Regions from separate parts of the Stenotrophomonas chelatiphaga genome, predicted to be linked through region 2. Evidence: riboswitches for the same ligand, from Rfam matches in the RefSeq annotation. Region 2 holds a riboswitch; the other holds the start of a gene.

Region 1 (11,628 bases), on a different contig from region 2:
TGATGTCGATGCCGGCCAGCGTGGTCGCAGCCGTCAGTTCGGCGCCGCGGATGCGGGCCTTTTCCACCTGCGTCATGCGGAAGGTGGCCGCGTCGTAGGTGATCAGGTCATCCACGCGGGTTTCATACACATCCAGGCCCCAGCGCCAGCCCTGGCCCTGCTGCGCGATGCCGATGTTGCTGCTGCGGGCCTTTTCCGGGTCCAGCGCGGCCACGCCGGTCCACGGGTCGTACAGGTCGCTGAAGGTCGGCGCCTTGAACGCGGTGCCGTGGCTGGCGGTGAGCTTCCAGCCTGCGCCCAGGTCCAGGCCCCAGGCCAGCGAACCGGTGGTGTGGTTGCCGAACTGCTGGTTGTCGTCGTTGCGCACGCTGGCCTGCACCTGGTGCTTGCCGAAGCGGCCCTGGTACTGCACGAACACGCCGGTGTTGTCGCGGCTGTCGACCAGGTAGCCGGCACTGCTGCCGTCCAGGCTGTCATCGCTCCAGTCCACGCCGCCGCTCAGCAGCTGGTTGTCGGCCAGGCTGGCGTCGACCTGCAGCGAGGCACTGTCGCGGTGGGTCTGCGCGCTGCCGAACGCACCGAAGGGACCGCTGTTGTCCGATTCGTTGTCGCTGCGGCCGATGCTGGCGGTCACCGCCAGGCGCTCGGACGGGGTGTAGCGGAGCTTGCCGCCGAGCACCTGCTGCAGCGTTTCGGAGTAGTTGTAGTAGCCGTCGTAGTGGTTCTCGCCTTCCGCACGCAGGGCGCTGCCTTCCACGCTCCACTGTTCATTGAAGGTGTAGCCACCGCGGGCGCTCTTGGACAGGTTGCGGTAGCCATCGCGATCCGGCTCGTCCGCACCACAGCCTTGGAAGGTCGCTGCCGAGCCGCGGCACGCGTCGATGCCGTCGCTGTGCTGGTAAGCGATATCCAGCCCGAACCAGCCGCGTTCGGTGCCGCCGCCGATGCCGCCACTGGCCTGGCGCAGGCCGTTGCTGCCGCCGCCCAGTTCCAGGTGCGGTGCGAAGCCGCCGGTGGTGCGACGGGTGAAGATCTGCACCACGCCGCCAATCGCGTCCGCGCCGTACAAGCTGGACTGCGGGCCGCGCACGATCTCCACGCGTTCGATCTGCGCCAGCGGCAGGTCCTGCAGCATGGCCAGGCCGAAGTCACCGGTGTTGATGCGCACGCCATCCACCAGCACCACGGTGTGCGAGGAATTGGTGCCACGCAGGAACAGCGAGGTCTGCTTGCCGAGTCCACCGGTGTTGGCCAGGTTGATGCCGGCGCGACCGCGCAGCAGGTCCTGCAGCGACGTGGCCTGGCTGGCCTCGATGGCGGTGCGGTCGATCACCTGCGCCGGGCTGAGGCTGTCGGCCAGGGCGATCGGGGTGCGCGTGGCGGTGACCAGAACCTGGTCCAGCGCGGTGGTCGCGTTCTGTGCGCCAGCCATGCCGGGCAATGCGGCCAGCACGGCCAGGGAAAGGATTCGGGACTGCAATGTCATGGGGAACTCCGGCTGCCGCGCACGCCCGCGCGGACAAAAAGGGAGCTGCAACGCGGAGACAGGGCGATGCGCACCACGCAAGCGCGCGGTGGCCGTCGCCGATGCCCACCGCATCGCAACCTGGTGCTTCCGGGCCGGTCTCCGGGCTTGCCGTCGGTGGGGATCCACCGGGCGGACGCCTTCCCATGCCCGGGGGCACAGTGGCGTGAGGTCCGCTTGTGACGTGCTTACCGTTGCGGGGGCAGCGCCGGAGTGGCATCACGCGGATGCGTCACCGGCTTCCCGTTTCAACCTGCCAGCCAGCGCCGCAGGTCACCTTGAAGTGCGCGCAGTCTAAGCCATCGCGTGCGGCGCTGCAGGCCGCGTACGCCGGTGCACTAGAATGGCGCCTGTTTCGTTCCAGATCTGCCCATGACGTCCATGCCGTACTGCGTTGCCCCCTTGCGCCAAGGCCCCAGTGCCTGCCTGCCGATGCAGGACTGCTGCCGCGGGGGCTGGCGATGATCCTGGACCTGGTCCGCCACGCCAGCACCGGCCGTGACACCCACCTGGACGGTCGCACCGATCCGCCGCTGCTGGCCGGTGCGCACGATGCGCTGTGCGTGGCCTGCGAAGGCCATGAGTGGGAGCGGGTGATCAGTTCGCCCCGCCTGCGCGCGCTGCATACCGCGGTCGCGCTGGCGGTGCCACGCGGGTTGGACGTGCAGCCTGATCCCGAGTGGGAAGAACTCGATTTCGGCGATTGGTACGGGCTGGCGATCGAAGCGCTGCCGGAACAGGAACTGCTGGGTTTCCATCGCGATCCGCATGCGTTCGCGCCGCCGAATGGCGAAAGCTGGGGTCACTTCGAACGCCGCATCGCGCGCGCGCTGGACCGGCTGTTCGATGAGGAAGAAGCGCAGGATGCAGCACCGACGCTGATCGTCAGCCATGGGGGACCGCTGCGGATGGTGCTGTCGCAGGTCTGTGGCCTGCCGGTGGCGCTGTGCTGGGCGCTGCGCATCGACCATGGCACGCGGCTGCGGCTGCGGGTGGAGCGCGGCGATGCGGGGCTGTGGGGAGAACTGCTGGAGCTGCAGCAGCCCTGATGATGGGTTGGAATCGATCGCGCCGAGCCATGCTCGGCGGGGGAGGGAGCGTGACGACCAACGGTCGTCACCCACCAGAGGCATCGGTCGTTACGTAGCAGGACCATTGGTTGCCTGAAACCGGCCGCGCTTCGCGCTCGCCGAGCACGGCTATGCCGGTCGTCCTGACCGGCACCCTGCGGGCCGTCGCAAGCGACGTTGGCGGCGGCTCCTGCCGCCGCCTTCGGCGCTACCGTCAGTCGTCGCGGTCGTCGAATCGCTGTTCGCGTACCGGGCCGGAGGCCGGGCCCGGCGCTTTCAACGGCTGCAGCGCGATGCGCGCTTCGTAGTCCTGCACCAGCGCGCTGCGCTGGGCTTCGGTCAGGTCCTGCCAGTGGCAGTCCAGCAGGGCGCCTTCCAGCGAGTACAGCAGGTTGAGGCTGGGCTTGAAGCCGGCCCGCCGTACCTTGACGAAGGCTCCCACCGATCCGATGGCGAGCAGTTCCTCGCGGCTGCGCAGGCCGACCTGGCGCAGCCATGCCGCGCTCTTCGGACCGATGTTGCGCAGCTGCAGGGTGCTCATCGCAGTGCGTCGACGAACACGGCGGCGATGGCTTCCAGGCCGGCCTGGTCGTCGGCATCGAAGCGCGCCAGCAACGGGCTGTCCAGGTCGAGCACGCCGATCAGCGCACCGTCCTTCACCAGCGGCACCACCAGTTCCGAACGCGAGGCCGAATCGCAGGCGATGTGGCCCGGGAACGCGTCCACGTCGTCGATGCGCTGGGTCACGCGTTCGGTCGCGGCCGCACCGCACACACCCTTGTGCAGGGGGATGCGCACGCAGGCGGGCAGGCCCTGGAAGGGTCCGACCACCAGTTCAGTACCGTCGAACAGGTAGAAACCGGCCCAGTTGAGGTGGGGCACGGCATGGTAGATCAGCGCCGAGAGGTTGGCCGCGTTGGCGATGCGGTCGCTCTCGCCATGCACCAGGCCACGGGCCTGGTCCAGCAGCTGGGCGTATTGTTCCGGCTTGCTGCCGGTCAGCGAAGAAGTGGCGAACATGCCGCCAGTCTAGCAAGGCACGGCGGTGCTGGCGGCCAGTGCCGTGGCCAGCGCCCCGATCCGCGCGATGCCCGCCGTGTAACGCGCATCCAGCTCCTGGCAGCAGGACAGGCGCAGGCAATGCCGGTAGCGTGCGCCGCGCGAGTACACCTGCCCGGGCATGAACACGATGTCCTCGGCCAGCGCCTGTTCGAACAGCGCGCTGGTGTCCACGCCGGGGATCTCGACCCACAGCAGGAAGCCGCCGGTAGGCTCGGTGGCGCGCGTGCCGGGCGGGAAATGCTGGGACACCAGTTGCCGCACCTTGCTGGTCTGTTCGCGGTACAGCCGGCGCATGCGGCGCAGGTGGTGTTCGTAGTTGCCGGCTTCCAGGAAGGCCGCGACGGCATCGCCCAGCAGCCGTGACTCGGCGCCGCTGGAATGGAACTTGAGCAGGGCGATGCGGTCGATGAAGCGCCCGCCTTCCAGCCAGCCGATGCGGTAATCCGGCGCCAGCGTCTTGGAGAAGCCCGCGCACACCATCACCCAGCCGTCGCGGTCGAAGGCCTTCAGCAGGGGCTGCAGCGGTTCACTGTGCTGCAGCTCGGCGTACACGATGTCTTCGATGATCGGCAGTCGGCGTGCCTGCGCCATCTCAGCCAGGCGTTGCTTGGCCGCCACCGGCATGGTGCAGCCCAAGGGATTGTGCACCGTCGGCATGACCACCAGCGCGGCCAGCGCAGTGGTGTCCAGCAGGGCATCGAGTGCTTCCACGTCCAGCCCATGCTGGGGGTGGGTGGGCAGTTCGATGGGCTGCAGGCCGAGGCTGGCGAGCAGCGGATAGAGGTTGAAATAGGACGGCGCTTCGAGCCCGACGGCATCACCGGGTTCGGTTACCGCACGCAGGGCCAGTTGCAGGGCTTCCATCGCACCGTGGGTCAGCACGATCCGTTCGGGCGCGGTATGCAGGCCCATCCGCGGTCCACGCCGTACGATCTGCCGGATCAGCGCCTGTGAGCCGTCCGGGCGCGCGTACGTCTCCACCGTGGCCAGGCTGCGGCGCAGCACCTGCGCGGTGGCCCGCTGCAACTGCACGCCAGGGTAGAAGGCCCGGCCGCGTGGACCGGCGAAGGCCAGGTCGAGCACCCGCGGTCGCTGCTGGGCGGCCAGTACCCTGGCCATCAACACCTGCTGGCCGGCTGCAGTGGGGGCCGATGGCGCGTCACGCAGCGAGCGCCGGGGGACCTGCAGGCGGGCAGCGACCTGGAATCCAGAGCGCGGCAGCGGTACCACCAGCCCGGCATCCTCCAGTTGCCGGTAGGCCCCGATCACCGTGTTCAAGCTGACCTTGCGCTGCTGTGCCATCTGCCGCAGCGAGGGCAGGCGCGCACCACTGGGCAGGCGGCCGGCGTGGATCGCCGTAGACAGCTCATCAGCCAGTTGCTGGTAGCGGGGCAGGGTGGGTGGGGCGTCCATCTGTATCCAACCAAGAAGAGGGCGTCTGCCACTGTACCCCTGTTCCTGCCCGCACTACGATGGCTGCCGCTGGCATCAGCTCCGGCATTTCCCCCACGCACGTCCGCCATGGACGTGCGTCTTTTTGCCTGCTTACTTCATCGGCACCAGTACCGCTTCGCGGCGGTACAACTGCGGGAACCGCTGCTGCAGGGCCACCAGCTTGGGTGCGTCGTAGTAGCGGATGTAGGCGGCCTGCGGATTCCGCTCCAGGTAATTCTGGTGATAGGCCTCGGCCGGATAGAAGCGCTTGCCGGTGCCCAGCTCGGTCACCACCGGGGAATCGAACGAGGCGCCGATCTGGCCGACATACGCGCGGTTGGCTGCCTGCTGGCGGGCGTCGTCGCTGAAGATGGCCGATCGGTACTGGGTGCCGTGGTCCGGTCCCTGGCGGTTGAGCTGGGTCGGATCGTGGGCGACCGAGAAGAACACCTGCAGCAGTTGGCCATAGCTGACCTGGCGCGGATCGTAGTCCACCCGTACCGCTTCAGCGTGACCGGTACGGCCGCTGCTGATCGTTTCGTAGCGCGCGGTGGAGGCGTCGCCGCCGATGTAGCCGGAGACGGCGTTACCCACGCCCTTGACGTGCTGGAACACGCCCTGCACGCCCCAGAAACAGCCGCCGGCGAACACCACGCTGGCCTGCGTGCGCTCGTCCTTGAACGCCGCCACGCCGGTGGGGGCAGGCAGGGCGCGGCTTTCTTCGGCGGCGCGTGCAGGCGCCATGCCCGCGCCGATGGCCGGGCCCGCATCGACCGCGAACACCACCAGCGCCCCCACCACCACGGCCGCGACGGCCGCAGCGATGCCTTGTTCCAGTGAGAATTTCATGGGACCTCCTCAGCCAAACGTGAATGCGTAGGCCTGGACACCGGGGTCCAGGAATTCGATCTCGAACAGGTGCTCGCCGATGTCGGCACGCTGGCGCACCAGCTGGTACAGGCGGTGCTCATCGACCACGCCGCTGCCATCGGGGCGCACGTCACCGCCCGCATCGGCGGCCTGCAGCGGCTTGCCATCCAACAGTACGCGGAAGCGCACCGGCGTGCCCTCTGTCGCAGGCGCCAGCACCAGGTGCAGGTCGCGGGCGTGGAAGCGGAAGGCGATGCGTCCGCCTGCCGCCGCCAGCGTGGCCGACTCCTGGTCGACCGACCACGGACCCTGCAGCGCCCACTGGTTCAACGTCCACTGCGCAGGCAGGGCGTAAGCGGACTGCTGGTCGCGGACGATGCCACCGGGGGAGGCGAAGTTTTCCGCACGCGCATGACCCAGATAGGTTTCCGGCGAGCGCAGGTTGCCCATGTCGGCCTGTTCGGCAACGCCCTGCAGGGTCGCGGCGCTGGGATCGGCTGGCGGTGGCAGGTTGGTCTGTCCCGCTTCCTGCAGCAGCCGGCGGATCACCTGTTCGGAGTGGGCATAGTTGCCTTCGCCGAACTGGTGCGCGCGGATGCGGCCCTGCGCATCGACGAAATAGTGCGCCGGCCAGTAGCGGTTCTGGAACGCGCGCCAGATGGCGTAGTCGTTGTCCAGCGCGACCGGGTAGGTGACCTTCAACTGGTCGACCGCGCGCATCACGTTGCGCGGATTGCGCTCGAAGGCGAACTCCGGGGTGTGCACGCCGATCACCACCAGGCCATGGTCACGATAGCGTTCGGCCCATTCGTGCACGTAAGGCATCGCGCGAAGGCAGTTGATGCAGGAGTACGTCCAGAAATCGACCAGCACGACCTTGCCGCGCAGCTGTTCGCGGGTCAGCGGCGGGCTGTTGAGCCAGCCGGTGGTGCCGTCCAGTGCAGGCAGTTCGCCTTCCACCGGCAGCGGGACATCGGCCGCCGCCGCGCCGGTGCTGGTCATCGCCACAGCGGCCGGCTGCGCGCCCGGCACGGCGTCCAGCAGGCCCTGTTCCAGCCGTGCCGTGCTGACCGCGGACAAGCGGGTGAGGACGCCGGTGTCCCAGCCCATCGCAATGGCCACCACCGCCAGCAGCGCGGCAACCCCGAGCACGCGCCGCAACAAGTTGCCCAGGCCGAGGCGTGCCTTCAGCGCATTGAACACCCGGCCGCCCACCCACACCGCCAGCGCCAGCGCGGTGACTGCGCCCAGCGCATAGGCTAGCAGCAGGCTGCTGGTGCTGGCACTGGCGCCGTTGAGCGCTGCGCCGGTGAGCACCAGGCCGAGGATCGGCCCGGCGCACGGGGCCCACAGCAGGCCGGTGGCGATGCCCACCAGCAGGGACGTCCAGGCACCGCCGCGTCCGGCGTCGTCGGCGGCATCGGCGCGCGCGCTGAGGCGTGCGCCGATGCGCTGGAACGGTGCCAGCAGGCGGTCGGCGAACGCCGGCCACAGCAGCGCCAGCGCGAATGCCGCCATGACCACCAGCGCGACCCAGCGGCCGATCTGGTTGGCCTGTGCCACCCAGGCACTGCCCACCGCGGCCAGGCTGGCGACCACGGTGAAGGTGATCGCCATGCCCAGCAGCAGCGGCAGGGTGCTGCGCAGGAACGAGCCGCCGGCACGCGCGAAAACGAACGGCAGCACCGGCAGGATGCACGGACTGAGCAGGGTCAACACACCCCCCAGGTAAGCCAGCAGCAACAGCATCAGCGACGCTCCATCAACAAGGGAAAAGACATCAGACCGGCACCCGCCAGGCGCTGCCGGCATCGCTGGCATCGGTGCGTGCGGCAGGCTCGAAGGTCAGCGCGGCACCGTTCATGCAGTAGCGCAGTCCGGTCGGACGCGGGCCGTCGTTGAACACATGGCCCAGGTGCCCGCCACAGCGACGGCAGTGGATTTCCACGCGGACCATGCCGAACAGGGTGTCGCGCTGTTCGCCGACAGCATCGTGCAGCGGCGCCCAGAAGCTCGGCCAGCCGGTACCGCTTTCGAACTTGGTCGAGGAGGAGAACAACGGCAGTGCGCAGCCGGCGCAGTGGAACGTACCGCGACGCTTTTCGCGGTCCAGCGGACTGCTGCCCGCGCGTTCGGTCGCCTGCTGGCGCAGCACGGCGTACTGGGCCGGGGTCAGCTGCTGCTTCCATTGTGCGTCGCTGCGCATGATCTCGAAACGACGGGCGGGGGCGGCTTCGGCGGCGGCCGGCGCGGCACGGCTGCAGGCGCCGATGCCCAGCACGCTGGCGGCAGCGGCCATGCCGCCAAGGCCAAGCAGGTGACGTCGGGACAGGGACATGGCCATCTCCAGCAGGGACGATGCGGCCATGCTGCGCCCACGCCGATCAACGAATCCTCACGGAGAGTTCAATTTTCCGTGATACATCCGGGTCGGCCTGCGCTGACAATGCCCTTACGCTTCCTGACCGCCCCTGCCTGCCGCCATGACTGACGCCCAGCGTGTCCTGATCGTCGAAGACGATGTCCATATCGCCGACCTGCTGCGCCTGCACCTGGCGGACGAGGGCTATGCGGTGGTGCACGCCGCCACCGGCGACGACGGCATGCGCCTGCTGGAACAGGACGGCCCATGGGATGCGCTGGTGCTGGATGTGATGCTGCCGGGCGTGGATGGGCTGCAGATCTGTCGACGCGCCCGGGCGATGGCGCGCTACGTGCCGATCATCATCATCAGTGCGCGCGGCAGCGAGACCCAGCGTATCGTCGGGCTGGAGCTGGGCGCCGATGACTACCTGGCAAAACCATTTTCCATGCCCGAACTGGTGGCGCGCGTGCGCGCGCTGCTGCGGCGTGCGCAGGCGATGGCGCAGAGCGCGCGACTGGAAGCCGGTGCGATCGAACTGGGCAGCCTGCGGCTGGATCCGCTGGCGCGGGTGGCGCTGCACGCGGGCAGGGAACTGGAGCTGACCCCGCGTGAGTTCGACCTGCTGCTGTTCTTCGCCCGCCACCCGGGGCAGGTGTTCGCGCGCGCGGAGTTGCTGGACCAGGTATGGGGCTATGGCCACGATGGCTACGAACACACGGTCAACACGCATATCAACCGGTTGCGCAACAAGATCGAACCCGATCCCGCGAACCCGCGGCAGATCCTCACGGTGTGGGGCCGCGGCTACAAGCTGGTCGCCGCCGGAGGTGATGCATGAAGCTGCGCCTGTGGCAGAAGCTGGCAGCGGTGTTCGCCGCGCTGCTGGTGCTGTGCAGCCTGGCGCTGCTGGGCATGCAGATGCGGATGGCGCTGCGGCATGAACAGGAAGTGGTGCAGCGGTTGTCGCTGGGGCTGGCCGGGCATATCGCCCAGCGCAGCGAGCTGATGGACCAGGCCGGCATGCGCGAGCCGGAAGTGCGCGCGCTGTTCGGCCAGTTGATGGCGGTCAACCCCAGCGTGGAGGTGTACCTGCTGGATGACCAGGGGCGGGTGCTCGGCCATGACGCGCCGAGTGGCCACCTGCGCCGTGACCGGGTGGACGTGGCGCCGCTGCAGGCGCTGCTGGCCGGCGCGCCGCTGCCGATCCTCGGCGATGATCCGCGCAGCGCACGCGGGCGCAAGGTCTTCAGCGTGGCACCGCTGGTGGTGCAGGGCCGCGCGGCGGGTTACGTGTACGTGGTGCTGGTCGGCGAACAACGGCAGATGCTCGCCGACGACCTGGCCGCGAGCAGCCAGTGGCGGACCATGCTGTGGTCGGTGGCGCTGGTTGCCGTGCTGGGCATGCTGGCCGGGCTGGTGGCGTTCTATTGGGTGACCCGCCCACTGCGTGAGTTGACCCGGCGCATCCAGTCGTTCGACATCGACGCCCCCACCGACCTGCCGTCGCTGCCCGCGCTGCACGATGATGAGCGCGACGAGCTGCTGATCCTGGAGCATGCGCACGCGCAGATGGCGCACCGGCTGGGCGAACAGTGGCAGCAGCTGCGCCAGCAGGACCTGCAGCGACGCGAGATGGTGGCCAATATTTCGCATGACCTGCGCACCCCGCTGGCATCGCTGCACGGTTACCTGGAAACGCTGGCGATGAAGGAGGCGACGCTGAGCGTGGAAGAGCGCCGCCGTTATCTTTCGATCGCGCTGTCGCAGAGTGCCAAGGTCGGCGGACTGGCACGCGCGCTGTTCGAACTGGCGCGGTTGGAGCATGGGCAGGTGCAGCTGCAATGGGAAGTCTTCGCCCTGCCCGAGCTGCTGCAGGACGCGCTGCAGAAGTTCGAGTTGTCCGCGCAGTCCAAGGGTCTGCAGCTGGATGCCCGGTTCCCGCAGGGACTGCCGCTGGTGCGTGCCGATGTCGGGCTGGTGGAGCGGGTGCTGACCAACCTGATCGACAACGCGCTGCGGCACACGCCGCCGGGCGGACTGGTGCAGGTGGCGTTGTCGGTCGATGCGGACAGCCTGTGGGTCACGGTCAGCGATGATGGCCCCGGTGTCGATCCGGCGCTGCGTGCCACGCTGTTCCAGGCTCCCGCGGCGCTGGGGCCACGGCGCGGCGAAAACGGTGGCCTCGGCCTGTTGATCGTGCAGCGCATCGTGCAGCTGCATGGGCGCGACATCGCGCTGCTGGAAAGTGCACAGGGCGCCGTGTTCCGCTTCGCCTTGCCGCGCGCACGGCCCTAGGCAAAAAAAAGGACCCGACAGAGGGAGGGATCTGTCGGGTCCTGCGACTGCACGGGGGGAGGGACCCATGCAGTGTTCTGGCGGTCTGCGGTTCCGGAATCCGGTGATTCGCGACCTGTTGCAATGCAGCATACGCCTTTCGTGCTGCATTGCAACAGGCGGCGGTGGATTTTCTACCCTGAACCAAAATCCGTTCAGGATCAATCGCTTGCTCAGCGGCCGGTGGGGCCCCGATAGCGGCACCCGGAGGTGCAGGTCTCGTGCACCGTGATTTCGCTCAGTTCCGGCAGCACCGGCTTGAGCTGCTGCCAGATCCACTTGGCGAGGTTCTCGCTGGTCGGATTTTCCAGGCCCGGGATGTCATTAAGGTAGTGGTGGTCCAGGCGGTCGTAGATCGGCTGGAACGCGGCTTTGACGTCGCCGAAATCCATGATCCATCCAGTTTCCGCGCCGGGCTCGCCTTCCACCTTCAGCTCCACCCGGAACGAATGCCCGTGCAGGCGCGAGCACTTGTGGCCCGGGGGCACGTTCGGCAGCCGGTGCGCTGCCTCGATCATGAAGACTTTGAAGATTTCCATGGGGGGGATTGTAGCGGCCCGGCGCTGGCAAAGCCGTTTCAGGGGCAACAACTTCCTTTTCATCGCGATGAAGAGATGGTAGCTTCTCTTATATCCGTATGAAGAGATGTTATTGGTCGTAGCGCGGCCATTCATGTGCTACTGCGGAACTGTTACCACCACCCACCCCACGATTTCGACATGCCCCAGCACACCCTGCTCGTGGCGGCCCTTGCCGCCGCCCTGGCCGCGCCTTTGTCTGCCGCCGCCGAAACCTCCGCCGATACCACTGCCAGTGGCGATGCCAGCACCCTGGCCGCCGTGCGTGTCACCGGTTCCAACATCAAACGCACCGACACCGAAACCGCCAATCCGGTGCAGGTGATCGGTCGCGAACAGCTTGAAGCGACCGGCAAGGCCTCGGTGGCCGACGTGCTGCGTTCGATCTCC
Region 2 (11,628 bases):
CCTGTGGATGCAGCGTCCGGAAAATAAATTTTCCGGACCGCTACAGGTTGGCGATGTCTCCCTTGGCAACCACCGGGCCACTCGGCGCCGGGTGCGGCGCACCCGCCGACGGTTCCAGCGTGATGGCCAGTACCGACCCATTGACCAGCGCCGAACGCAGCGCCGCGGGCACGTCCACGGTATGGGCGCGGTCGTTGGAGACCAGGCCCAGCGACACCGGGGCGCCACCGGCCGGGATCACCCACAGCTCCGGCGCGCGACCCTGCGCATCCGGCGCGGACGGCACCGGCACCATCAGCACCTTGCCCAGCGTGGCATCGACCGACGCCAGCCAGCCGGCACGGCCATCGTCATGCAGCAGCGGAGTGACCGGGCGCGTGGCCTGTTCCGGTTCAGCCGCCGGGGTCGGTGCCGGGGTAACGGCCACCGGCGTGGGTCCCGGGGCATCCGGTGCCGGGCGGGTGAACACCGCGACCAGCGCCAGCGCGGCGGCGAGTGCGGTGGCGCCCTGCCAGAAGCCGGTGCGCTGCCACGGACGCGCGTTCGGAGCGGCGTCGAAGGTCGCCCAGCCCAGTTCACGGCGCACGCGCAGCCACACATGGGCCGGCACCGGGGCGCTGCCCACTTCTTCCAGCAGCGGCGCCAGCCGTCGTTCCCATTGGTCCACCAGGCGCGCGAAACCCGCATCGGAACTGATGCGCTGCTCGGCCTGCCTGCGCTGGTCGGCATCCAGCACGCCCAGCACGTACTCACCGGCCTGCTGGTCGGCGCTCGGCGGCTGCCCGTCTTCGTGGTGAAGGTCGCGGATGTTCATGGTTCCAGGCACACCCGAAGCTGGGTCAGGCCACGGCGGATCCAGCTTTTCACCGTACCCAGCGGAGTGGCAAGGCGGCGCGCCAGTTCATCGTGGCTGGCGCCGTCAAGGAAGGCGGCGCGGATCAGGCTGCGCCGGCGCGGTTCCAGCGCCTGCATGCAGTCCTGCAGCCGCGCGTCTTCGTCGTTGCGTTCGGCCAGCTGGGCCGGCTGCAGGTCGCCGTCGGGCAGCTCCTCGGCGATGGACACATCGTCAAGCGCCCGCGGCGGCGCAGCGCGCAGCCGGTCGATTGATCGGTTGCGCGCCAGCATGGACAGCCAGGTCATCGCCGAGGCCTTGCCGGGATCGAAGCGCGAGGCTTTGTGCCAGACGGTCACGAACACCTCCTGCAGCACGTCCTCGGCTTCACCGCGGTCACGCAGCAGGCGCAGGCAGATCGCGAAAAGGCGTCCGCCGGCCTGCTGGTACAGCGCTTCGAAGGCATCGCGATCCTGCGCCGCCACCTGTTCGAGCAGGGCGTCGAGTCGGCGCGCGTCGGCACCGTCGGGGGCGTCCGGCTGGGGCATTGCAGGCTCCGCGTGGCACAGGGGCAGACCTGCATCCTCGTTGCTCGGCGCGCATACCGCAAGTCCATCATCGGCTGCATGAAGCCACCAGGGGTTGGCTGCGTGCGGCGGAAAGCTCGCCTTCGCTGACCGGCTGCGGCACGCCGGGGAAGCGGATGCGCACCTGCGGCCAGCCACCTTCAGCGTCGCGCACGTTGCCGGTGCCTTCGAACTGCAGCAGCCGGCGATCGGCACGCGCGTAGACCAGGGTGACCGCCGGCACCGCGAAGCCGAACCAGGCGTCCAGCTGCATCTGCAGCTGTTCGGCCGGCTGGCCCTGCCAGTCCACCGCACCGACCCGGCGCAGTTTCACCGGCAACCAGCGCTGACGGCTGGTGAGCAGGAACGGCAAGGCTACCGTTTCGCCCTGCAGCAGCGCAGGCCAGTGCGCACGCACGGCCGCATCGAATCCGGCGTCGATCACCCCGCCCGTGGGCATGTCCAGGGTCCTGGCTGCGTCGGCTGCACCGCTGGCGGCGCGGATGCTGACGCGGCGCTGCGGGCCCTGGGACTGCACTGCCTCGCGGCGCCCGTCACGGCCATCGACGAACTCGAAATCCGGTGCCTGCGCATTGGCGGCGGCCGGCATCCACTTGCGCGCGAACGCGCGTCCATCATTGCAGCGGTACAGCACCAGCCGCGCCTGCTGCGCCCCCACGTCCTGCAGATAGTGGGTTTCGCGGTACAGCGCCCGGCCCCCCTTCGGCGCCAGCGCCTCGCCTTCCACGCGCAGCACGGCGGCACCGGCAGGCGCGGCAGCGGCGGCAAGCAACAGCAGGCAGGGCAACGATGGGTAGCGCATGGCAGGGTCCGCAGCGGGCTCATGGACAGATACGCAGCAGGCGGCGCATTGGATGCAGTGCGGCGCCGGCCCCTTGACCGATGCCGCACTTGGGCCTACCTTGTGCTCGCCGAAGGTATTCATCTCTTCATGCGAATGAAAGGATGGATTTAAACGGGAATCCGGTGACCGTGCCCCGTGCACGTATTCCGGAGCTGCCCCGCAGCGGTGAATGGAAACGACCTCCGCCAACAGCACTGGGCCACGGCCTGGGAAGCGGCGGACACTAGGTGGGCGGCAACGTCCGTGTCCAACAGCCCGAATACCGGCCCCGGCCGGAGGACCTGCACGTCCTTCGATTCGACCTGGAATCTCCGCGGGGAGGTTGCCCGGCCCATGCCGTCCCGCCGCCAGCGGGACGCGTCGGCACGTGCGCCTGTCCACGGCATCCGGTTCGCCCGCGGGGGCGAAGGTCGCTGGCAGGAGGGACGTGGGCCGGCAACGGCGCGCGGCACCCTGCAGTTCCTTCGTTCCTCAATGCCGACATGCAATGAGGACACGCTGCAATGACCACCGTTACCAACCTGGGTTTTCCCCGCATCGGCGCCAAGCGCGAACTGAAGCGGGCCCTTGAACGCCACTGGAGTGGCGAGGATGACATCGCCACCCTGCAGGCCAGCGCCGCCGCGCTGCGTGCACGCCACTGGAAGCTGCAGATCGAAGCCGGCGTGGACGTGCCGCCGAGCAACGATTTCAGCCTGTACGACCAGGTGCTGGACACCGCCTTCCTGTTCGATGCGCTTCCCGCCCGCTACCGGGCTCTGGCCGAACACGAGCCGCTCGCCGCCTATTTCGCGATGGCGCGCGGGCTGCAGCGCGATGGCATCGACCTGCATGCGCTGGAGATGACCAAGTGGTTCGACACCAACTACCACTACCTGGTGCCGGAACTGCAGGCCGGACAGGCGTTCGCGCTGCGCGGTGACAAGCCGCTGGCCGAATTCCGCGAAGCCAAGGCGCTGGGCATCCACACCCGCCCGGTGCTGCTGGGGCCGGTCAGCTTCCTGCTGCTGTCCAAGACCACCGATGGGTCGGCCGCGCTGGACCTGTTGGATGCGCTGCTGCCGTGCTACGTCGACCTGCTGGCCCAGCTGCGCGCGGCCGGTGCGGACTGGGTGCAGCTGGACGAACCGCTGCTGGTGCAGGACCTGGACGTGGGCGCCCGCGCGGCATTCGAACGCGCCTACGCGGTGCTGGGTGGCAATGCGGCGGCACGACCGAAGCTGCTGCTGGCCACCTACTTCGGCGCGCTGGATGACAATCTCAGCCTTGCCGCCGCGCTGCCGGTGGACGGCCTGCACGTGGACCTGGTGCGCGCACCGGAGCAGCTGGATGCGGTGCTGCAGGCCCTGCCCGCCGGCCGCGTGCTGTCGGCCGGGTTGGTCAACGGCCGCAACATCTGGCGCACCCAACTGGACAATGCCTTGATCCTGGCGCGCTATGCGCAGACCGATCGCGGTGCGGACCTGCTGTGGCTGGCACCGTCGTGTTCGCTGCTGCATACGCCGGTGGACCTGACCCTGGAAAGGAAGCTGGACGACGAGCTGCGCAGCTGGCTGGCGTTTTCGCGGCAGAAGCTGGAAGAACTGCGCGTGCTCGCCGATGCGCTGGACGGCAAGCCGTCGGCGGACGCCGGGCTGAGCGCCAACCGCGAGGCGCTGGAGGCCCGCCGCCGCTCGCCGCGCGTGCACGACCCGGCCGTCGCCGCGCGCCTGACCAGCCTGTCCGCCGCCGATGCCCGGCGCCACGGCAGCTATCCGCAGCGCCGCCTGGCCCAGCACGCCGCGCTGCAGTTGCCGCTGCTGCCCACCACCACCATCGGCTCGTTCCCGCAGACCCTGGACGTGCGCGAGGCACGCGCCCAGCACAAGTCCGGCAAGCTGTCGCTGGGCGATTACGAGGCTTTCCTGGAGCAGCAGACCGCGCACTGCGTTCGCGTGCAGGAAGAACTGGGACTGGACGTGCTGGTGCACGGTGAGTTCGAGCGCAACGACATGGTGGAGTACTTCGGCGAGCAGCTGGAAGGCTTCGCCTTCACCGGCAATGGCTGGGTGCAGAGCTACGGCTCGCGCTGCGTGAAGCCACCGGTGATCTTCGGCGATGTCAGCCGTCCACGGCCGATGACGGTGCGCTGGTCGCAGTACGCACAGTCGCTCACCCGCAAGCCGATGAAGGGCATGCTGACCGGCCCGGTGACGGTGCTGCAGTGGTCGTTCGTGCGCGACGACCAGGAACGCGATGCCACCTGCCGGCAGATCGCCCTGGCGCTGCGCGATGAGGTGAATGACCTGGAGGCCGCCGGCATCGGCGTGATCCAGGTCGACGAACCGGCGATCCGCGAAGGCCTGCCGCTGCGCCGCGCGCAATGGCGCAGCTACCTGGACTGGGCGGTGGAATCGTTCCGGATCAGCACCAGCGGGGTGCGCGATGCCACGCAGATCCACACCCACATGTGTTATTCGGAGTTCAACGACATCATCCACTCGGTGGCGGCGATGGATGCCGACGTCATTTCGATCGAGACCTCGCGTTCGCGGATGGAGCTGCTGGACGCCTTCGTGCGCTTCAACTACCCCAACGAGATCGGGCCGGGCGTGTATGACATCCATTCCCCGCGCGTGCCGGACAAGGCGGAGATGGTCGACCTGCTGCGCAAGGCACTGGCTGTGCTGAAGCCGGAACAGCTGTGGGTGAACCCGGACTGCGGCCTGAAGACCCGTGGCTGGCCGGAGACCCGCGCTGCACTGCAGGCACTGGTGGCGGCCGCAGCCGAACTGCGTGCCGAGCACGCCGAGGCCAGCGTGGCCTGACCACGAACGAGGGCGGCGGCACGCTGCCGCCGCCCTCGACGCTGCGCCCTGTACACCGGTACGCTGCGTGCTCCCCTGCACGGATTTTCCCATGACGCCCCTGCCCGCCCACGTGGCCCTGATCGTGGTGGACCTGCAACCGGACTTCATGCCCGGCGGCGCGTTAGCCTGCGCCGATGGCGATGCCGTGGTCGCACCGATCGCTGCGTTGCTGGCCCAGCGCCGGTACCGCACCGTGGTCGCCACCCAGGACTGGCATCCGGCCAACCATGCGTCCTTCGCCAGCCACTACGCCGGCCAGCAGCCGTTCGCGCAGATCCAGCTGCACGGCCATCCGCAGACCCTGTGGCCCGACCACTGCGTGCAGGGGTCGGCCGGGGCCGTGCTGCATCCCGGCGTGGACTGGAATGCGGCCGACCTGGTGCTGCGCAAAGGCACCCGCCCCTTGGTGGATTCGTACAGCGCGTTCCGCGAAAACCACGGCCCGGAAGGTTCGCGCCCGGCAACCGGACTGGCCGGCTGGCTGCGCGAACGCGGCATCAGCGAAGTGCATGTGTGCGGGCTGGCGCGCGACTACTGCGTGCTGTGGACCGCGCAGGATGCAGCCAGTGCCGGCTTCGCCGTGGGCTTCCACTGGGACCTGACCCGACCGGTCAGCGCCGACAACGACGACGCCACGCGGCAGGCCCTGGCAACGGCCGGCATCGCCCTGCTCTGATCGCGCCGGCGCTACCGGAACACCACCGTGCGGTGCCCGTTGAGCAGGATGCGGTGCTCCACGTGCCGGCGCACTGCACGCGCCAGCACCTGCGATTCGGTATCGCTGCCCAGCCGCACCAGATCGCGCGGGGTCATCGCATGGTCCACGCGGGCCACGTCCTGTTCGATGATCGGCCCCTCGTCCAGGTCTTCGGTCACGTAGTGCGCGGTGGCACCGATGATCTTGACCCCGCGTGCGTGCGCCTGGTGATACGGCTGCGCCCCTTTGAAGCTGGGCAGGAAGCTGTGGTGGATGTTGATCGCACGGCCTGCCAGCGCGCGGCACAGCGTCGGCGAAAGGATCTGCATGTAGCGCGCCAGCACCACCAGGTCGATCTTCTCGCGCTCGACCAGGTCGATGATCTGGCGTTCCTGCACCTCGCGCGTGTCCGCGCTCACCGGCAGGTGGTGGAAGGGAATGCCATAGGATGCCGCCAGCGGCGCGAAGTCGGCGTGGTTGGAAGCCACCGCGGCGATGTCCACCTTCAACTGGCCACTGTGGGCGCGGAACAGCAGGTCGTTGAGGCAGTGACCCTGCTTGCTCACCAGCACCAGCAGGCGCGCGCGGCGGCGGCCGTCGTGCAGTTGCCAGTCCATGCCGAAGTCGCTTGCCAGCGCCTGCATGGAGGCCTGGACGGTATCCAGCGGCAGCCCGGCATCGCGGTCGAAATGCACGCGCAGGAAGAAGCGCCCGCTCTCCTCGTCGCCGAACTGCTGGGCGTCGAGGATGTTGCAGCCATGGTCGTACAACAGGCCGGACACGCGGTAGACGATACCGGTGCGGTCCGGGCAGGACAGGGTGAGGATGGAGTCGGGTCGCATCCGGCCAAGTCTAGGGCAGCCTGCTGCGCTGCGGAATAAATGCTCTCAGATGCAACTGCCTTGATCGGTAGTGACGGCCGCTGGCCGTCATTGCATGCATCCGGGATGACGGCCAGCGGCCGTCACTACCCTCAACCCGGCGGATGCACCGTCAGCGCTACCAGCCGCAGCACCAGCGGGCGCACCACCAGCACGCAGCAGAACGCCACCGGCATCGCCAGCAGATAGGCCTCCAGCACGCGGCCCAGGTAGGCCGCGTCCACCCCGGCATGGGCCGCGGTGATCACCAGGCACATCAGCATCGCCATGATGCCGGCCATGAAAAAGGCGAACACATAGGGCGTGGCGCGATGGCCGAACTTCAGCCCGCGGCGGGCCGGCAACGCAGTGGAATCGGACATGGAGGGGGCCGTGCAGGAACAGCCTCCCAGCATGCCCGACGCGCAGCGCCGCTGCAGCCCCTGCGTGCTTGGGGCAGTCCGAAGCAGAACTTTGCCCCCGGCCATGGCAGGCTGTGCGGTCATGAACCTGTTACAGCTCATCCGCACCTTCACCCGCACTGCCGAAGCCGGCAGCATCGCCGGCGCGGCGCGCGCACTCGGCATCAGCGCCACCGCGGTCGGCCAGAACATCAGCCGGCTGGAGGCCCACCTGGGGGTGCGCCTGTTCAATCGCAGCACCCGTTCGCTGTCACTCAGCGAAGCGGGCGCGCTGTACCTGGCCAAGGTGCAGCACATCGAAGCGGACCTGGCCGGTGCGCAGGCGGCGATCAGCAGCGGCGACATCGAACCGGTCGGCCCGCTGCGCATCGGCTGCAGCCGCGCGTTCGGGCGCCACGTGCTGGCGCCGATGCTGCCCGCCCTGCAACGCCGGTATCCGCAGCTGCAGCTGGAACTGCGCCTGTCCGACCGCGCCGTGCGCCACGCCGAAGAGTCGGTGGACGTGAGCATCCGCATCGGTGCACAGCTGCAGGATGGGCTGGTGGCACGCCCGCTGGCGCGCATCCCGTTCGTTTTCTGCGCCGCTCCTTCCTATCTGGAACGGGCCGGCACCCCGACCTCACCGGAGCAGCTCGCCGATCACCGCGCGCTGCTGTTCCGCTTCCCCGCCGACGGCCGTCCGCTGCGGTGGGGGCTGGTGGGCGAACAGGGCCGCGTCGAGGCGACCATGCAGCCGGGGATGATCTGCGACGACATCGATGCCTTGGCCGAACTGGCCGCGGCCGGCGGCGGCATCACCCGGCTGGCCGCGTTCGTCGCCGAACCCTATCTGCGCGACGGTCGCCTGCAGGCCGTGCTGGTCGATGATCCGGCGTGGCGGCCGGAGCCGATGGAGATGTTCTTCTGCCTGAGTGACCGGCGCGATTTCACCGCACGCATCCGTGTGCTGTTCGAGCACCTGCAGGCGGGCTTGCCGGTGGCATGGCAGGTGCCGGCGGGGTGACGGTCAACGGGCGGACGGTCATCAGCCGTCCCTACCGGTCGCGGTCAGGTGCAGGCTGAGGCCCAACGTACGCGTCACCTGCAGCACGGTGGCGAACTGGGCCGGGCGCCGGCCGGTCAGCTCGCGTCGCAGCTGGCGACACGATACGCCGCTTCGTTGCGAGAAATCACGCACGCCTTGTGCGTGCACGATGGCCGCCAGCGTGCGGGCGATTATCTGCGCGTCACCGTTGCTTTCGATGATGCAGGCTTCCAGCAGGGCGGCAACGGCAGCCGGGTGACGGAAGCGTGCAGCGAGTTCGAGCAGTTCGAATGTGGTCTTGTGCGCCGTGTTTCCTGCGGCATCGGGCGGGGTGGAGGACGGCGTGGGATCGGTCTGGGCGTTGTCGAGCATCGGTGACCTCGCAGCGTGGAAGGCCACCTGCGCGGCAGCGCAAGGTGGCGGACGGTGCGGGTAGCAGTGCCGGCATGTCTGGATCCACTTCGACCGGCGGATCAAAGATCCCCACGCACCGCCCGCCATGGAACTGGCGAGGCAGTGCATTCTCCGCCGTGCCCGAGGGCACGAACAGAGAGGATCCGGACATGTTCGGGACTGCTATCCCGGCTGGGCCAACGGGCACCAGCGGGACTATCGTGCGCAGCCGGGGCTGATCGCGTCCATGAGGAAATCTGTGTTTTTCCGGCTGGAGCGTGGCACCAACAGGAGTAACGCCAGCCTGCTCCGGCTGCCAAGCTACGATGAAAGATATGAACATACCGATCAAAGATAAGTAGAGCAGACATGGAAGTATTCGAAGAGACTTCACTCCTCTTGGCCACAGAGTGCCTCTCTATCTGGAAGCGAATCGGGTTCATGGCCTATTGCTGTGAACGTATGATTCCGAATTACCGGCTCTTCAATGAGGAGACTGGATTTGGCAGTGTCGATGTGTTGAGGCAAGCGCTCGACAGTGTATGGACCTGGATGGAGCGAGCGGAATCGCCACTCGATCTCGAGCGGCTTGTCTCCGCGTGCGACCTCCAAGCTCCCGACACTGAGGATTTCAGCTCTATCTACACCTCTGCAGCGTTGGATGCGGCTTCGGCTGTAGCTCTGACGCTTGAATCAATCGAAACGGCAGAGGTGAATCAGCTAATTGAGGTCGCTACGCTGGCCAGGGATACAGCCTTCATGTTCTCCGACTGGCAGAGTGGAGGCGAAGCGCTAGAAGTCAGTAAGCTCATGCATCCGGTGCTTGAGCTGGAGCTGCGTACACAGCGCGAGAGTTTGATGTTCTTGAAGCGCATGGGAGAAGACCGTCGACATGGCGCCGCGCAATTGCGCGCTCTCTGGTCGAACCTGCAGCAGGGGAGTCTACCGGACATAACCACGGGCTGAGGGAGTGCCCGCGCAAGCGTGACGACCAACGGTCGTCACCTACCAAGCGCCAGGGCGCGGGCATGACGGCCAGCGGCCGTCACTACTGGGGGCCACGGCGTGACGACCAACGGTCGTCACCTACCAAGCGCCAGGGCGCGAGCATGACGGCCAGCGGCCGTCACTACCGGGGGCCAGGGCGTGACGACCAACGGTCGTCACCTACCAAGCGCCAGGGCATGACGGCCAGCGGCCGTCACTACCGGGTCAGCGCGTTTCGAAGACGCCGCGGGCTTCGCGCGGTTCGCAGCGCAGGTACTGCGGGGCCGGCACCACGCTGTCGCCGAGTGCGGCGGCGGCGTGCCACGGCCAGCGCGGGTCGTACAGGATGCCGCGTGCCAGGGCGATGGCATCGGCATGGTTGTGGCGCAGGATCGATTCGGCCTGGTCGGGCTCGGTGATCAGGCCCACGGCGATCACCGGCATGCGGCCCTTGGCCTTGATCGCCGCGGCGAACGGCACCTGGTAGCCCGGGCCGATCTCGATCTTCTGGCGTTCGTCCAGGCCACCGCTGGAAACATGCAGGAAGTTGCAGCCGCGCGACTCCAGGATCATCGCCACGGTCTCGGTCTGGGTGATGTCCCAGCCGCCAGCGACCCAGTCACTGGCCGAAATGCGCACGCCCACGGCGATCGACGGCGATACCGCCGCACGCACTGCGTCGTACACCTCGATCAGCAGGCGCATGCGGTTCGGCAACGGACCACCGTAGCCATCGGTGCGCTGGTTGCTCAGCGGCGACAGGAACTGGTGCAGCAGGTAACCGTGCGCGGCATGCAGTTCGATCAACTGGATGCCCAGGCGCTCGGCGCGGCCTGCGCTTTCGGCAAACGCTTCAACGATGCCGGCGATCTCCGCTTCGGTCAGTTCGTGCGGGGCCGGGTTGCCGGCGTGGAACGGGCGCGGGGACGGCGCGACCGGCGTCCAGCCATTGTCGTCATCGGCGGGAATCTGCTTGCCGCCTTCCCACGGACGCGACACCGAAGCCTTGCGACCGGCGTGGCCAAGCTGGATGCCGATCGGCATCGTCGACCAGCGGCGTACCGTCTGCAGCACCTTGTCCAGCGCGGCTTCGGTGGCGTCGTCCCACAGCCCCAGGTCGGCATGGCTGATGCGGCCGCGCGGCTCGACGGCGGTGGCTTCCAGGATCAGCAGGCCGGCGCCGGACTGGGACAGGTTGCCCAGGTGGATGGTGTGCCAATCGGTGGCCTGGCCGTTTTCGGCGGAGTACTGGCACATCGGCGCGATCACGATGCGGTTGGGCAGGGTCAGGGGCCCGAAGGTGACGGGCGACAGCAGCTGGCTCACGTGGGGGATTCGCAGGGGAAAAAGACAGGGGACTATTGCAGCGCCGATGGGGTTGGAGATCAAGCGCTGTGTTGGATCACAGGGTCGTGCTGGTAGCGCCGAGCCATGGCGCCAGCGCTTCGGCGCAGTCGCGCTCGTCCTTGAAGGCAAGCAGTTCATCGGCACGGGTGCGGCCCCGGTTCAGTGCGGCCACCGGCAGCCCGGCCTTGGCTGCGGCCTGCACGAAGCGGAAGCCGGAATAGACCATCAGCGATGAGCCCACCACCAGCACCGCATCGGCGCGCTGCAGGTGGTCATGCACGGCCGCGACGCGTTCGCGCGGTACGTTCTCACCGAAGAACACCACGTCCGGTTTCAGCAGGCCACCGCAATGCAGGCAGCCCGGCACGTTGAAGGGGGAGAAATCGGTCTCCAGGTCGGCATCGCCATCCGGTGCGATGCCCGCTTCCAGCGCGTCCCAGCCCGGGTTGGCCGCCATGAGGCGCTGCTGCAGCTCCTCGCGGCCGCTGCGCTGTTCGCAGCCCATGCAACGCACGCGGTCCAGCCGGCCGTGCAGGTCGATCACGTTGGCACTGCCGGCACGCTGGTGCAGCACGTCCACGTTCTGGGTCAGCAGCACCTCCAGCTTGCCGCTGGCTTCCAGCGCGGCCAGCGCGTGGTGGGTGCCATTGGGCACGGCGTGGCCGAAGCGCGGCCAACCGACCAGGCTGCGCGCCCAGTAGCGCTGGCGGGTCGCCGGTTCGGCCATGAAGGCCTGGTAGGTCACCGGCGGGGTGCGCTTCCACTGGCCGTCGGTATCGCGGTAAT

Evidence for each region. Region 2 has a riboswitch for cobalamin ahead of metE (5-methyltetrahydropteroyltriglutamate--homocysteine S-methyltransferase). Riboswitches for the same ligand answer to the same signal wherever they lie in the genome.
Region 1: another riboswitch for cobalamin. It lies ahead of btuB (TonB-dependent vitamin B12 receptor); the one in region 2 lies ahead of metE (5-methyltetrahydropteroyltriglutamate--homocysteine S-methyltransferase).

The regions. Positions count from the first base shown of each region.
Region 1 is NZ_DAMBRS010000022.1:15,217-26,844, forward strand. Features, by position in the region: gene btuB (TonB-dependent vitamin B12 receptor) at 1-1,486, opposite strand, end outside; cobalamin riboswitch at 1,602-1,821, opposite strand; gene RTX79_RS17800 (histidine phosphatase family protein) at 1,987-2,574, shown strand; gene RTX79_RS17805 (TfoX/Sxy family protein) at 2,810-3,136, opposite strand; gene RTX79_RS17810 (GAF domain-containing protein) at 3,133-3,615, opposite strand; gene RTX79_RS17815 (PLP-dependent aminotransferase family protein) at 3,625-5,070, opposite strand; gene msrA (peptide-methionine (S)-S-oxide reductase MsrA) at 5,203-5,940, opposite strand; gene RTX79_RS17825 (cytochrome c biogenesis protein DipZ) at 5,950-7,713, opposite strand; gene msrB (peptide-methionine (R)-S-oxide reductase MsrB) at 7,742-8,299, opposite strand; gene RTX79_RS17835 (response regulator transcription factor) at 8,445-9,164, shown strand; gene RTX79_RS17840 (sensor histidine kinase) at 9,161-10,621, shown strand; gene queD (6-carboxytetrahydropterin synthase QueD) at 10,834-11,199, opposite strand; gene RTX79_RS17850 (TonB-dependent receptor) at 11,380-11,628, shown strand, end outside.
Region 2 is NZ_DAMBRS010000007.1:91,591-103,218, forward strand. Features, by position in the region: gene RTX79_RS10865 (anti-sigma factor) at 41-814, opposite strand; gene RTX79_RS10870 (sigma-70 family RNA polymerase sigma factor) at 811-1,380, opposite strand; gene RTX79_RS10875 (hypothetical protein) at 1,448-2,221, opposite strand; cobalamin riboswitch at 2,317-2,548, shown strand; gene metE (5-methyltetrahydropteroyltriglutamate--homocysteine S-methyltransferase) at 2,767-5,070, shown strand; gene pncA (bifunctional nicotinamidase/pyrazinamidase) at 5,162-5,788, shown strand; gene purU (formyltetrahydrofolate deformylase) at 5,800-6,651, opposite strand; gene RTX79_RS10895 (DUF2798 domain-containing protein) at 6,783-7,052, opposite strand; gene RTX79_RS10900 (LysR family transcriptional regulator) at 7,174-8,094, shown strand; gene RTX79_RS10905 (transcriptional regulator) at 8,116-8,487, opposite strand; gene RTX79_RS10910 (DUF416 family protein) at 8,878-9,474, shown strand; gene RTX79_RS10915 (NADH:flavin oxidoreductase/NADH oxidase) at 9,721-10,821, opposite strand; gene RTX79_RS10920 (NAD-dependent protein deacetylase) at 10,898-11,628, opposite strand, start outside.